3 regions of the Pseudomonas sp. NPDC077451 genome follow, and region 1 is predicted to be linked to each of the others. Evidence: riboswitches for the same ligand, from Rfam matches in the RefSeq annotation. Region 1 holds a riboswitch; each other region holds the start of a gene.

Evidence for each region. Region 1 has a riboswitch for cobalamin ahead of ACIGHL_RS11290 (TonB-dependent receptor). Riboswitches for the same ligand answer to the same signal wherever they lie in the genome.
Region 2: linked by a shared signal. The riboswitch ahead of cobW (cobalamin biosynthesis protein CobW) and the one ahead of ACIGHL_RS11290 (TonB-dependent receptor) in region 1 are both predicted to bind cobalamin.
Region 3: linked by a shared signal. The riboswitch ahead of ACIGHL_RS06990 (hypothetical protein) and the one ahead of ACIGHL_RS11290 (TonB-dependent receptor) in region 1 are both predicted to bind cobalamin.

Annotation. Positions count from the first base shown of each region.
Region 1 is NZ_JBITVX010000005.1:303,106-306,676, forward strand. It holds gene dxs (1-deoxy-D-xylulose-5-phosphate synthase) at 1-1,357, shown strand, start outside; cobalamin riboswitch at 1,617-1,829, shown strand; gene ACIGHL_RS11285 (hypothetical protein) at 1,785-1,910, shown strand; gene ACIGHL_RS11290 (TonB-dependent receptor) at 1,913-3,571, shown strand, end outside.
Region 2 is NZ_JBITVX010000006.1:269,934-273,504, forward strand. It holds gene cobM (precorrin-4 C(11)-methyltransferase) at 1-719, opposite strand, end outside; gene ACIGHL_RS12595 (cobalamin biosynthesis protein) at 732-1,193, opposite strand; cobalamin riboswitch at 1,307-1,525, shown strand; gene cobW (cobalamin biosynthesis protein CobW) at 1,621-2,676, shown strand; gene cobN (cobaltochelatase subunit CobN) at 2,683-3,571, shown strand, end outside.
Region 3 is NZ_JBITVX010000003.1:86,031-89,601, reverse strand. It holds gene ACIGHL_RS07000 (3-phosphoshikimate 1-carboxyvinyltransferase) at 1-261, shown strand, start outside; gene ACIGHL_RS06995 (cobaltochelatase subunit CobN) at 906-1,184, opposite strand; gene ACIGHL_RS06990 (hypothetical protein) at 1,285-1,572, opposite strand; cobalamin riboswitch at 1,662-1,794, opposite strand; gene ACIGHL_RS06985 (DUF2970 domain-containing protein) at 1,954-2,172, shown strand; gene ACIGHL_RS06980 (nitrite/sulfite reductase) at 2,539-3,571, shown strand, end outside.

The DNA.
Region 1 (3,571 bases):
CGTAGTGCTCAACGACAATGACATGTCGATCTCGCGCAATGTCGGCGGACTGTCCAACTACCTGGCCAAGATCCTTTCCAGCCGCACCTATTCGAGCATGCGCGAAGGCAGCAAAAAGGTCCTCTCGCGCCTGCCCGGTGCCTGGGAAATCGCCCGCCGCACCGAGGAGTACGCCAAGGGCATGCTGGTCCCAGGCACGCTGTTCGAAGAACTCGGCTGGAACTACATCGGCCCGATCGACGGCCATGATCTGCCGACGCTGATCGGCACCCTGCGCAACATGCGCGACCTCTCCGGCCCACAGTTTCTGCATGTGGTCACCAAAAAGGGCAAAGGCTTCGCTCCGGCGGAAGTCGACCCGATCACCTGGCACGCGATCAGCAAGCTTGACCCCATCGGCGGCCCGGTCAAGCCGAAGAAACCCAGCGGCCCGAAGTATTCCAACGTGTTCGGCCAATGGCTGTGCGATATGGCTGCGGTAGACCCACGCCTGATGGGTATCACCCCGGCGATGAAGGAAGGCTCGGATCTGATCGATTTCAGCGAGCGTTATCCGGACCGCTATTTCGACGTCGCGATTGCCGAGCAGCATGCGGTTACGCTGGCTGCAGGCATGGCCTGCGAAGGTGCCAAGCCGGTCGTGGCGATCTATTCGACCTTCCTGCAACGCGCCTACGATCAACTGATCCATGACGTCGCGGTGCAGAACCTCGATGTGCTCTTCGCGATCGACCGCGCCGGGCTGGTCGGCGAAGACGGCCCGACCCATGCGGGCAGTTTCGACCTGGCCTATTTGCGCTGCATCCCCGGCATGCTGGTAATGACACCGAGCGACGAGAACGAGATGCGCCGGATGCTCACCACTGGCTACCACTTCCAAGGTCCCGCCGCGGTGCGTTATCCACGCGGCACCGGCCCGAACGCAATGATCGAACCGGGCCTCGAACCGCTTGAAATCGGCAAGGGCGTGGTGCGTCGCGAGGGTACGCAGGTCGCGCTGCTGGTGTTTGGCGTGCAACTACCGGACGCCATGCAGGTTGCCGAAACCCTGAACGCAACAGTCGTAGACATGCGTTTCGTCAAACCCCTGGATGAGGCATTGGTGCGCCAGATAGCCGACAGCCACGCGCTGTTGGTGACCATCGAGGAGAACAGCATCATGGGCGGTGCCGGCAGTGCGGTCGGAGAGTTCCTCGCCGCGCAAAACCTGAGCACACCGCTCCTTCAACTGGGCCTGCCTGACTACTACGTCGAACATGCCAAACCCAGCGAGATGATCAGGGAGTGCGGACTGGACGCCGCCGGTATCGAGGCGGCAGTCAAAGCGCGACTGGCAAGGCTGCACACTCAGCCGTAGGATCCAGCGCCGCCATGGGCAACAGCGAGGCGGTCTGGGTATATGGGAGTCGAATTTCCATACCTCGATCTTCGCTGGGTCCGGGGATGGATGAAACATCATCCACACGACGCTGCCGAAGCTGGGCCGGGCGGATCAATCCCTCCCGGGCCGAGAGCGTCCTAAGCCCCCAACCGATCAGCTCTGTTTACCGCGGCCTTGCACTGAGGCGCGTCGCTCATTCGCTTGTCTTTCCCCAGCCCAGGCCGTAAGGTTCGCGCGATTTCCTATCCGCCCAGGTGTGCACGACCGCCAGGTCCGCATTAAACGGGAAGCCGGTGCGCTCGAAGAGCAAGGCCGGCGCTGCCCCCGCAACGGTAATCGACCGTGATCCAAGGATCACCGCCCGCTCAACCGCCACTGTGCCCAGCACGGGAAGGCGAGCGCGGTGCGCGTCGAAAGCCCGGAGACCGGCCTGGCGGATTCGACTGGTGTTGCGGAGGGCAGCACCGTCAAGCGCGGCTGCGTGCCCTTGCGCTTGTTCCTGCCCTTCTCAAAAGCGCTGAACTTTTGAGGATGTTCGACTTGAAGCCGTCTCGTACCATGCTTGCGCTGGCCCTGATACCGGGCGCTGCTGCCGCCCTGGAACCTTATCAGGCTCCACCAATGGTCATCACCCGAGCGACCGCTCTGGAACGGCCCGCCCCTGCCAGCACCCGCGTGATAGATAGGGATGAAATCGAGCGGAGTGCAGCCAGTAGCCTGATAGAGGTGCTGAACGGGAAAGCTGGTATTCAGATCCGCGACACGCTGGGCGACGGCAATCATGCCTCCATCAGCCTGCGTGGTTTCGGTGATAACGCAGTCAACAACGTGCTGGTTATGGTCGATGGCAGAAGGCTGAACAATCCCAGCTTGAGCGGTCCGGATCTGAACAGCGTGCCGCTCGCTAACATCGAGCGAATCGAGATCTTGCGCGGTGCTGGAACCGTCCTATATGGCGACCAAGCGGTAGGAGGGGTGATCAATATCATCACTCGTCGCCCGACTGGCAACGAAGCCTATGTCGAAACGACCCAGGGCAGTCACGATCTGGAGGCCTACCGGGGACATGTGTCGCAAGAGCTCGGAGGCGGTTTTTCAGCCTTTGCTAGCGGCGAGACAAGGAACGCTGACAACTATCGTGACCACAACAACGCCAGCTACCGCGATGTGTTCGGCCGTCTCCGGTATGAACATGCCAACGGCTGGTTGCTGTACGAGTATCAGAATGTAGACGACGAGCTTCTATACCCGCGCAGCCTCACCATCGTGCAGCGCCGTGCTGATCGCAAGGCCAGCACCTCGAACGAGTGGAACAACAGCAAAACCGACGTGCATCGCGTTGCTGGCGAACAGGCGTTTGGCCGCCACTGGACAGGCAACCTGGATTACACCATCAGAGACAGCGACGGGAATGGACTGATTTCCGGCAGCCCGTTCACCGAAGGCACCAGGGTGGAAACCATCAGCCCCCGCATCACCGCCAACTGGGACAGCGCGGCCGGCCGCAGTGAATGGTTGTTGGGGTTTGACCACCTGAGAGCTGATTACCAGGCGGCGTATAGGCTCTATCCTTCGCTCAGCAGTCTCGCTGAACAAACGCAGCGGGACTGGTATACACAACTCAGCCAGCCACTGACCGATCGCGTCACGCTCAGCCTTGGTTATCGCATCAGTGAAGCCGTCGACCAACACAACGGCCGCAAGCGCAGTGACAACGAAGACAGCTCAAGCATTGCGCTGGGCTGGCAGGTGACTGAGCAGACTCAAGTATTCGTCAAGCGCGAAGAGGTTCTGCGCTGGGCCAACGTCAACGAAAACGCGCTCGTCGAGCCTGGAATCGAATTCCTCAAACCGCAGACGGGCGAGTCATGGGAAGCTGGTGCCACATGGCAGGACGACATCCAGCTGTATCAGGCCAGCCTCTACCGGATCAACCTGGAGGACGAGCTGCTCTACGCGCCTTATGCATTGGGCGGCTGGGGCGCGAATGTGAACCTGGACCGGACTCGCCGCGAAGGACTGCTGCTAGAGGCTGAGCGCGAGTTGTCCGATCGACTCCGCGTCGGTGGTCAGTACAGCTTCACCGACTCAGAACTGAGGGCCGGCGCCAACAAGGGCAACGAGGTTCCCTGGGTATCGCGCCACAGCGCTGCCCTGCATCTTGACTACCAGATCATGACGAACCTGCAC
Region 2 (3,571 bases), on a different contig from region 1:
ACGTTGTACAGCGCCGAATCGGCAAACGCCTCGGCCGTCAGCACCCGGCCGACAAGGATCAAGGCGGTACGGCGAAAGCCTTTCTCGCTGACCTTCGCCTCGATGTCCGCCAGCGTGCCCATGACCCAATCCTGATCGGGCCAGCTGGCGCGGTGCACCACGGCAATGGGGCAGTCAGTGCCGTAGTGCGGTTTCAGCTCGGCCACGATGCGCGACAGATGCTGCACGCCAAGGTGTATCGCCATGGTCGCGCCATGTCGGGCCAGATCGTGCAGCTGCTCACCGGGTGGCATGTCTGATTTGGTGGCGTAGCGGGTCATGATCACTGTCTGGGAAACCTGCGGCAGTGTCAGCTCGACGTCCAGCAGTGCGGCGCAGGCAGCCGTCGCGGTGACGCCCGGAACGATCTGGAAGGCGATGCCGAGCCGGCGCAGATGACGGATCTGCTCGCCAATGGCGCCGTACAGTGACGGATCGCCCGAGTGCACCCGTGCCACGTCCTGGCCCTTGGCATCGGCCTGTTGGATCAGCTCAACGATTTCGTCCAGATGCAGCTCGGCGGTGTTGATCACCTGCTCGGCACTATGGCCTTCGAGCACTGCGGCAGGGACCAGCGAGCCGGCGTAGAGAATGACCGGGCAGCTGCGCACCAGACGCAGCCCTTTGACGGTGATAAGTTCCGGGTCACCAGGGCCGGCGCCAATGAAATAGACGGTCATGCAAACTCCAGATCAAGGAAGACGGGTGATAGCCAAGGCGCAGGTCGCATTGGCGGAGCGCAGCTTTCGGCACAGCAATCGGGTTTTCTGATTACCCATGATTTCGGCCTGTGCCAGGGCGCTGGCCTCGGCAAGCCCAGCGCTGCCGGTCAGGGCCTTGCTGCGCAGCGAATGCTCGCTGACCGCCGCATCATAGGGGGCAAGCTGCGTGGCAGACAGCAAGGCAAGGGGCAGCCTCAGGTGCGCGGCCAGCGCATGCAGGCCCGGTTCGTTCGCTTTGATCTCGCTGCTGGCCAGGCAGTCGAGCGCGGCTATCGTCAATCCTTGATCCCGCAAGGCGCGATGCAGAAGCGCTTCGAGCTCGACCCTGCTGCAACCCTTGCGGCACCCCAGCCCCGCGACGAGCAGCGCCCCATCCGGTAGGGGACGAGGCTCGGGAACAGATGAATCGTCAGTAGCGGTCGGGATGGGCATGGCGCTCGTATGGGATGGACCGCAGCGAGCACGGTCATGGGCAAAAGGGCCGCAAGAACATCACGCGCCTTGCTGAGCGTCAACCGGGCGATTGACCCGCCCCCGGCCTCTGCGTAGCCTTCACGCGTCGAGGTTCTCTGGCGATGCCAGAGCTAAGAGGGAACACGGAAAGCCGTGGCTGCCCCCGCAACTGTAAGCGACTTGACCCTTGGGTGTGCTTTGTCGAGCACACCAGCCACTGCGCATGGCGCGGGAAGGCGAGGGATATTGGCAGACGCACCACGCGTCGCCCGGTCGTGAGCCAGGAGACCTGCCTCGCCACACATTTACAACCGGGCGGGGTGCTCCGGTGGTGCTTGTTGGCGCTTGTCGCCACGTAAGTGTCCGCCTGCCTGCTCATCTTTTTTCCGATGCTTGCAGGGCTACGATGAAAACCCTTTCCAAACTTCCCGTCACCATCGTTACCGGCTTTCTCGGCGCCGGCAAAACCACCTTGCTGCGCCACATGCTGGCCAATGCCGAAGGGCGACGTATTGCCGTGATCGTCAACGAATTCGGCGAGCTTGGCATCGATGGCGAGATCCTCAAGCAGTGCTCCATCGGTTGCAGTGAGGAAGAGGCCAACGGCCGGGTTTTCGAACTGGCCAACGGCTGCCTCTGCTGCACCGTTCAGGAAGAATTCTTCCCGGTGATGCGCGAGCTGGTGGCGCGTCGTGGCGATCTCGACCATATCCTCATCGAAACCTCTGGCCTGGCACTGCCCAAGCCGCTGGTCCAGGCCTTCAACTGGCCGGAGATCCGTAACGCCTGCACGGTCGATGCGGTGATTACCGTGGTCGACAGCCCGGCAGTGGCTGCCGGCACCTTTGCCGCCTTCCCGGATCAGGTCGATGCGCAACGCAAGCTCGATCCCAATCTCGATCACGAATCGCCCCTGCATGAATTGTTCGCCGATCAGCTGGCCAGCGCCGATCTGGTCATTCTCAACAAGGCCGACCTGTTGAGCCCTGACGCGCTGGCGGCCGTTCGTGGCGAAGTGGCCGAGGAGCTTCCCGAAGGAGTCAAGGTCATCGAGGCGCACGGCGGCGAGCTGCCGTTGAACGTGCTGCTGGGTCTCGATTGCGAAACCGAACTGCACATCGATGGGCGCAAGACTCATCACGATCTCGAAGGCCATGAAGAACACGATCATGAAGCCTTCGACTCGTTCGCGGTCGAGCTGCCGGAGGTGCCTGAAGACAAGCTGATGCAAGTATTGAAGAGCGCCGTGATCAAGCACGGAATCCTGCGCATCAAGGGCTTTGCCGCGGTTCCGGGCAAGCCCATGCGCCTGCTGTTGCAGGGCGTCGGGCAACGGTTCGACAAGCACTTCGATCGTCCCTGGCAGGCCGGTGAGGCCCGTGTCAGTCGGCTGATCATCATCGGCCAGTCACTCGACCCATCGGCGATAGATGCCGAACTGAACGCTGCATTGGCGGGCTGACCGGTCGTGCATCTGCTGCGCACCCAGCCCGGCCAGCAATTGCCGGCCGACAGCATCGCCGACCTGGGCCAGACGCCTGGGGAAATCGTCGTGCTGTGCACGGGGGATTCGCACCTGTCACTGCTTGCCGAGGTCGCTGGCCAGCTGCCCGAGAACTATCCCAGCCTGCGGCTGGCGAGCCCGGCGCAGTTGGGCAACAACGCGTCGATCGACTTTTATGTCGAGCAGGTGTTGCAGCACGCCAAGGTCATCCTGATTTCCGTGCACGGTGGCGTCAGTTACTGGCGCTACGGGATCGAGCGGCTGGTGGAGCTGGGCCAGCGCGGCGCTACCGTCATCATGGTCCCGGGCGATGACTGTGCCGATCCCGAACTGAGCGAGCTCGGCAATGTGCCGACCGAGGATAGCCACCGGCTGTGGCAGTTCCTGCGCCAGGGCGGTGTCGACAACGCGCGGCAGTTCTATCACTGCATCGCCAGCCGCTGGTTGGGCCGTGACTACCCCTGGCATGAGCCTGAGGCGCTGGCTCGGGTGGCGATCTATCACCCGCATCATCCATCCGCGACGCTGGCTGACTGGCAGCGCGACTGGCGCGCGGATGCACCGGTGGTTGGCCTGATCTTCTATCGCACCCAGGTGCAGGCGGCGAACACCGGCTTTATCGATACCTTCTGCGAGAGGCTGACGGCCCAAGGGCTTAACCCCTTGCCCATCGCAGTTGCGAGCCTGAAGGAGGCGGCTTGTCTGACGCAGGTCGAAACCTGGCTGGAGCAGAGCGGCGCCGCGGTGATCATCAATACCACGGGCTTCGCCCAGTCCAGCCCGGATGCGCCAAACCTGCGGCCGTTTCGGCTGGACGTGCCGGTGCTGCAGGCCATCTGCGCGCTGGACAATC
Region 3 (3,571 bases), on a different contig from region 1:
AGGCACAAGCTTGATCTGCGCAGTACTTTTAGCCTGTGGAGCAACCAGTACTATTTCGTGTTGGTTGGCGGGCGAAACAAGCGCAGCCTGAGCCGAGCCCAACGGAGCCTGTCGCTAGCGGCCAAAGCCGGAGCGATCACGGCGTTTCTGTTCTTCTCGGTACTGATCGGCCTGGTCGCGCTCTATCTGGTCAAGTCGGCACTCGGAATCAATCTGCTGCCGAACTATTCGCTGGGGCTGTGGGATTGGTTCAAAGGATGACCGATAGCAGGCCTGCAGATGAAGAGTCTGCAACGATCTCCGCAGCAGCCAACTGAACAATTGATTGTCGAACACGCTACGCAACTCCCCTCGGCCGAGGCCCACGACCACGCCAGATGCCAAGCCCCAATAGCAGCAGAACGATCAGCGCAGCCAGCTAAAGGTATCGGCTGGCGCTTTGATCACCTTGGGTTTCAGCTTGATCTGGCGCGGCTGGTGGCGTGTCCGTCGCCTCCGGCTGAATCTCGCTGATACTGCTCGGTGCGTTCGTTTGCGGCACCGCGCGCAGTGCCGAATCGAGCCGAGCCTGCAGTGCGTCGCGCAATGGGTCAGATAGCTTCGGCAACAGCCACTCGAACCGGCCGGGTATGCCCACTTCCCGGCAAGCCGTGCTCAGCAACCAGGGCTGCGAACTGCTCGGCCAGCGCGTGATGGGTCGCCTCGCCGGCCTTCCAAAAGCCCTTCTGAATCGCCACCAGCATGATTGCGAGCATGTTGCTTTTGACATGGACGTTGGCGCCCTTCTCGAGAAAGGCATCGACTCCAAGCGCGTGTACGCATTCGAGCACTGCAAGCTGATCAGCATAGAGATCGCGAAACAAACCGGAGGTGGTGAACATCAGCTCGCGTCGCTCGCGCCCGGTTTAAAGCAGGTATCGCTTGATGCCTTCGACGATGCCCCGGCTGTTCCACACAGGCTCTACGCCAAGCAGGGCCAGTCCGAAGGCGATCATGGCGCGTTCATCACGGACGGTATCGGATGCCCAGAGAATGACGGCCTCGCGTCCGCCCTGCTCCATTGGCCGCTGTCGCGCACAGTTGGCCAGCTCGCTACCGATACTCCAGCGGATGCGACTCGGGATCAGGCTACTGTCGAGCGCATGGAAATTGCGCCCGGTCGGTAACGCCTCCGGCGTACGGATCGGATGGTTGCAAATACCATGCGGTCATTGGTGCGGCTCATCGCCACCAACGCCTGGTCGCTGTGCATGATGAAGCGCTCGCCCGTGCTGTATCGCTCGATCAACGGTTGCAAATGGTCGACTTCCGTCCCGAATACGCCCACCACGAGCAAGCGCCTTCCACTGGCAACCATTGGACGATCGCGGCGTCGTCCAGCTCTGCCAGTTGCTCCGGAGTCCGGGCGCTAACGGTACGCTCAGGGAATCGTTGCTTTAGCAAAGCGGCAGCTGAAGCGAACTCGGCAGCGCTGTATTGGGAAATGATCGCGTTGATCTGACTGGCACTGACCGGCGCCACTTGCGTCAGTAACAGAAGCGCTAGTGCCACGCAGCGAAAGGCGAAAGACATGCCCATTTCATCCGGGTGCAGTGGGCAACAGATAAGGCGCCTAGCCAAACCGGCACAGCGACAAAACTGAGGACGTCGCCCACCGCGACAGTTCCTGGGAAGTACGGGCTGGTATCGGGTTCGGTCGAATCGACTCTACCGTTGCGGGGGCAGCATCAGCTTGCATTGATTTCCCATTTAACCCGGACCATGATCCGGGCACCACGCACTTCAATTGTTCAACCGCTGGGCGGCCGAGGCGCGAACCTTAGGCGCCGACCTAGGCAAGCTCAAGCAACAACAAGCGTGACGACCCGTTGACGTCGCTGGACATCACATTGATCTCTCCAGAATCAGGATTGCTGACTAGACTTCAAGGCAGTCAGCCTCACGGAGACACTTATGGACGACGATAGGCAACCCAAATCGCTCACGCTACGGCAGATGCTTCAAAGTATGCTGGCCGGCGCTTTGGGCGTGCAGAGCGGGAAGAATCGGGTGCGGGACTTCAGCCACGGTAAACCCAGCCATTTCATTCTGCTCGGGGTCGGCTTCACCGTAGCGTTCGTCCTGGTGATTCTGGGGGTCGTCAAGCTGGTGCTCTATCTAGTCGGCGTTTGACCCGGTTATGTAGAGGCCGCCAGGCTATTGGTGGCTAACCCAGAACACTGCTGTCGCCACCGCGAGCAGGATCAGAAAGAAGATCGCGGCGGCATCTGCGCAGCTGTCATTATCATGGCGTTTCAAATGCTCTGACACAGGGGCGTACCTTGTTGTTGAGGATCGCATTGATTGCAGTTAAGACCATGCAAACGGAGCGCTCAAGGCCGGCGATTGAAATGTCTGAAAAGCAGCGTTTCGTTCTAAACATATTCCCAAACATCACTTTTGCGCATAAACGCTAGCTGGTATCGTGCCGGCCTCCCATCAACGGGTGCGCGGCCGTGCGCGCAGAAGCTGTAGACAGCCTGAAAAAACAGGACATTTATGTACGTATACGACCAGTATGACCAACACATCATCGAGGATCGCGTGCGTCAGTTCCGTGACCAGATTCGCCGCTATCTCGCCGGTGAACTGACTGACGCAGAATTGTTGCCTCTTCGCCTGCAGAACGGTCTGTACATCCAGCGCTATGCGCCGATGCTGCGCATTGCTGTGCCTTATGGGCTGTTGTCGTCTACTCAGATCCGCAAGCTGGCCGACATCACCCGTCGGTACGATAAGGGCTATGCCCACATCAGTACCCGTACCAACGTGCAGCTCAACTGGCCCGAGCTGGAGGATGTCCCTGACATTCTCGCCGAACTGGCAACCGTGCAGATGCACGCCATCCAGACCAGCGGCAACTGCATCCGCAATACCACCACCGACCAGTTCGCCGGCGTGGCCAAAGACGAGCTAGTCGACCCCCGCCCCTGGTGCGAGATCATTCGTCAGTGGTCGACTTTCCATCCAGAATTCGCATTCCTGCCACGCAAGTTCAAGATTGCGGTAAACGGCGCTGCAAGTGACCGTGCAGCCATTGAGGTCCATGACATCGGGCTCGAAGCGGTCAACAACGAGGCAGGCGAGCTGGGCTTCCGCGTATCCGTGGGTGGCGGTCTTGGCCGTACGCCGATCGTGGGCAGCTTTATCAATGAGTTCCTGCCATGGCAGCACCTGTTGACCTATCTCGATGCGATTCTGCGTGTGTATAACCGCTATGGTCGTCGTGATAACAAGTTCAAGGCGCGCATCAAGATTCTGGTCAAGGCCCTAACGCCTGAAGTGTTTGCCGAGCGTGTAGAGGCCGAGTGGTCGTATTTGAAAGACGGCGCGAATACTTTGACCGAAGCCGAAGTCGAGCGGGTCAGCAAATTCTTCGTCGACCCGGAGTACAAGTCTCTTGAAGATCAGATCGCTGTGCTCGCCCAGCTTGATGCCGAGCACCCAGGCTTCGCTCGCTGGCGTGAGCGCAACGTTGTCGCTCACAAGAAACCCGGTTACGCAGCGGTCACGTTGTCGCTGAAAAGCACTG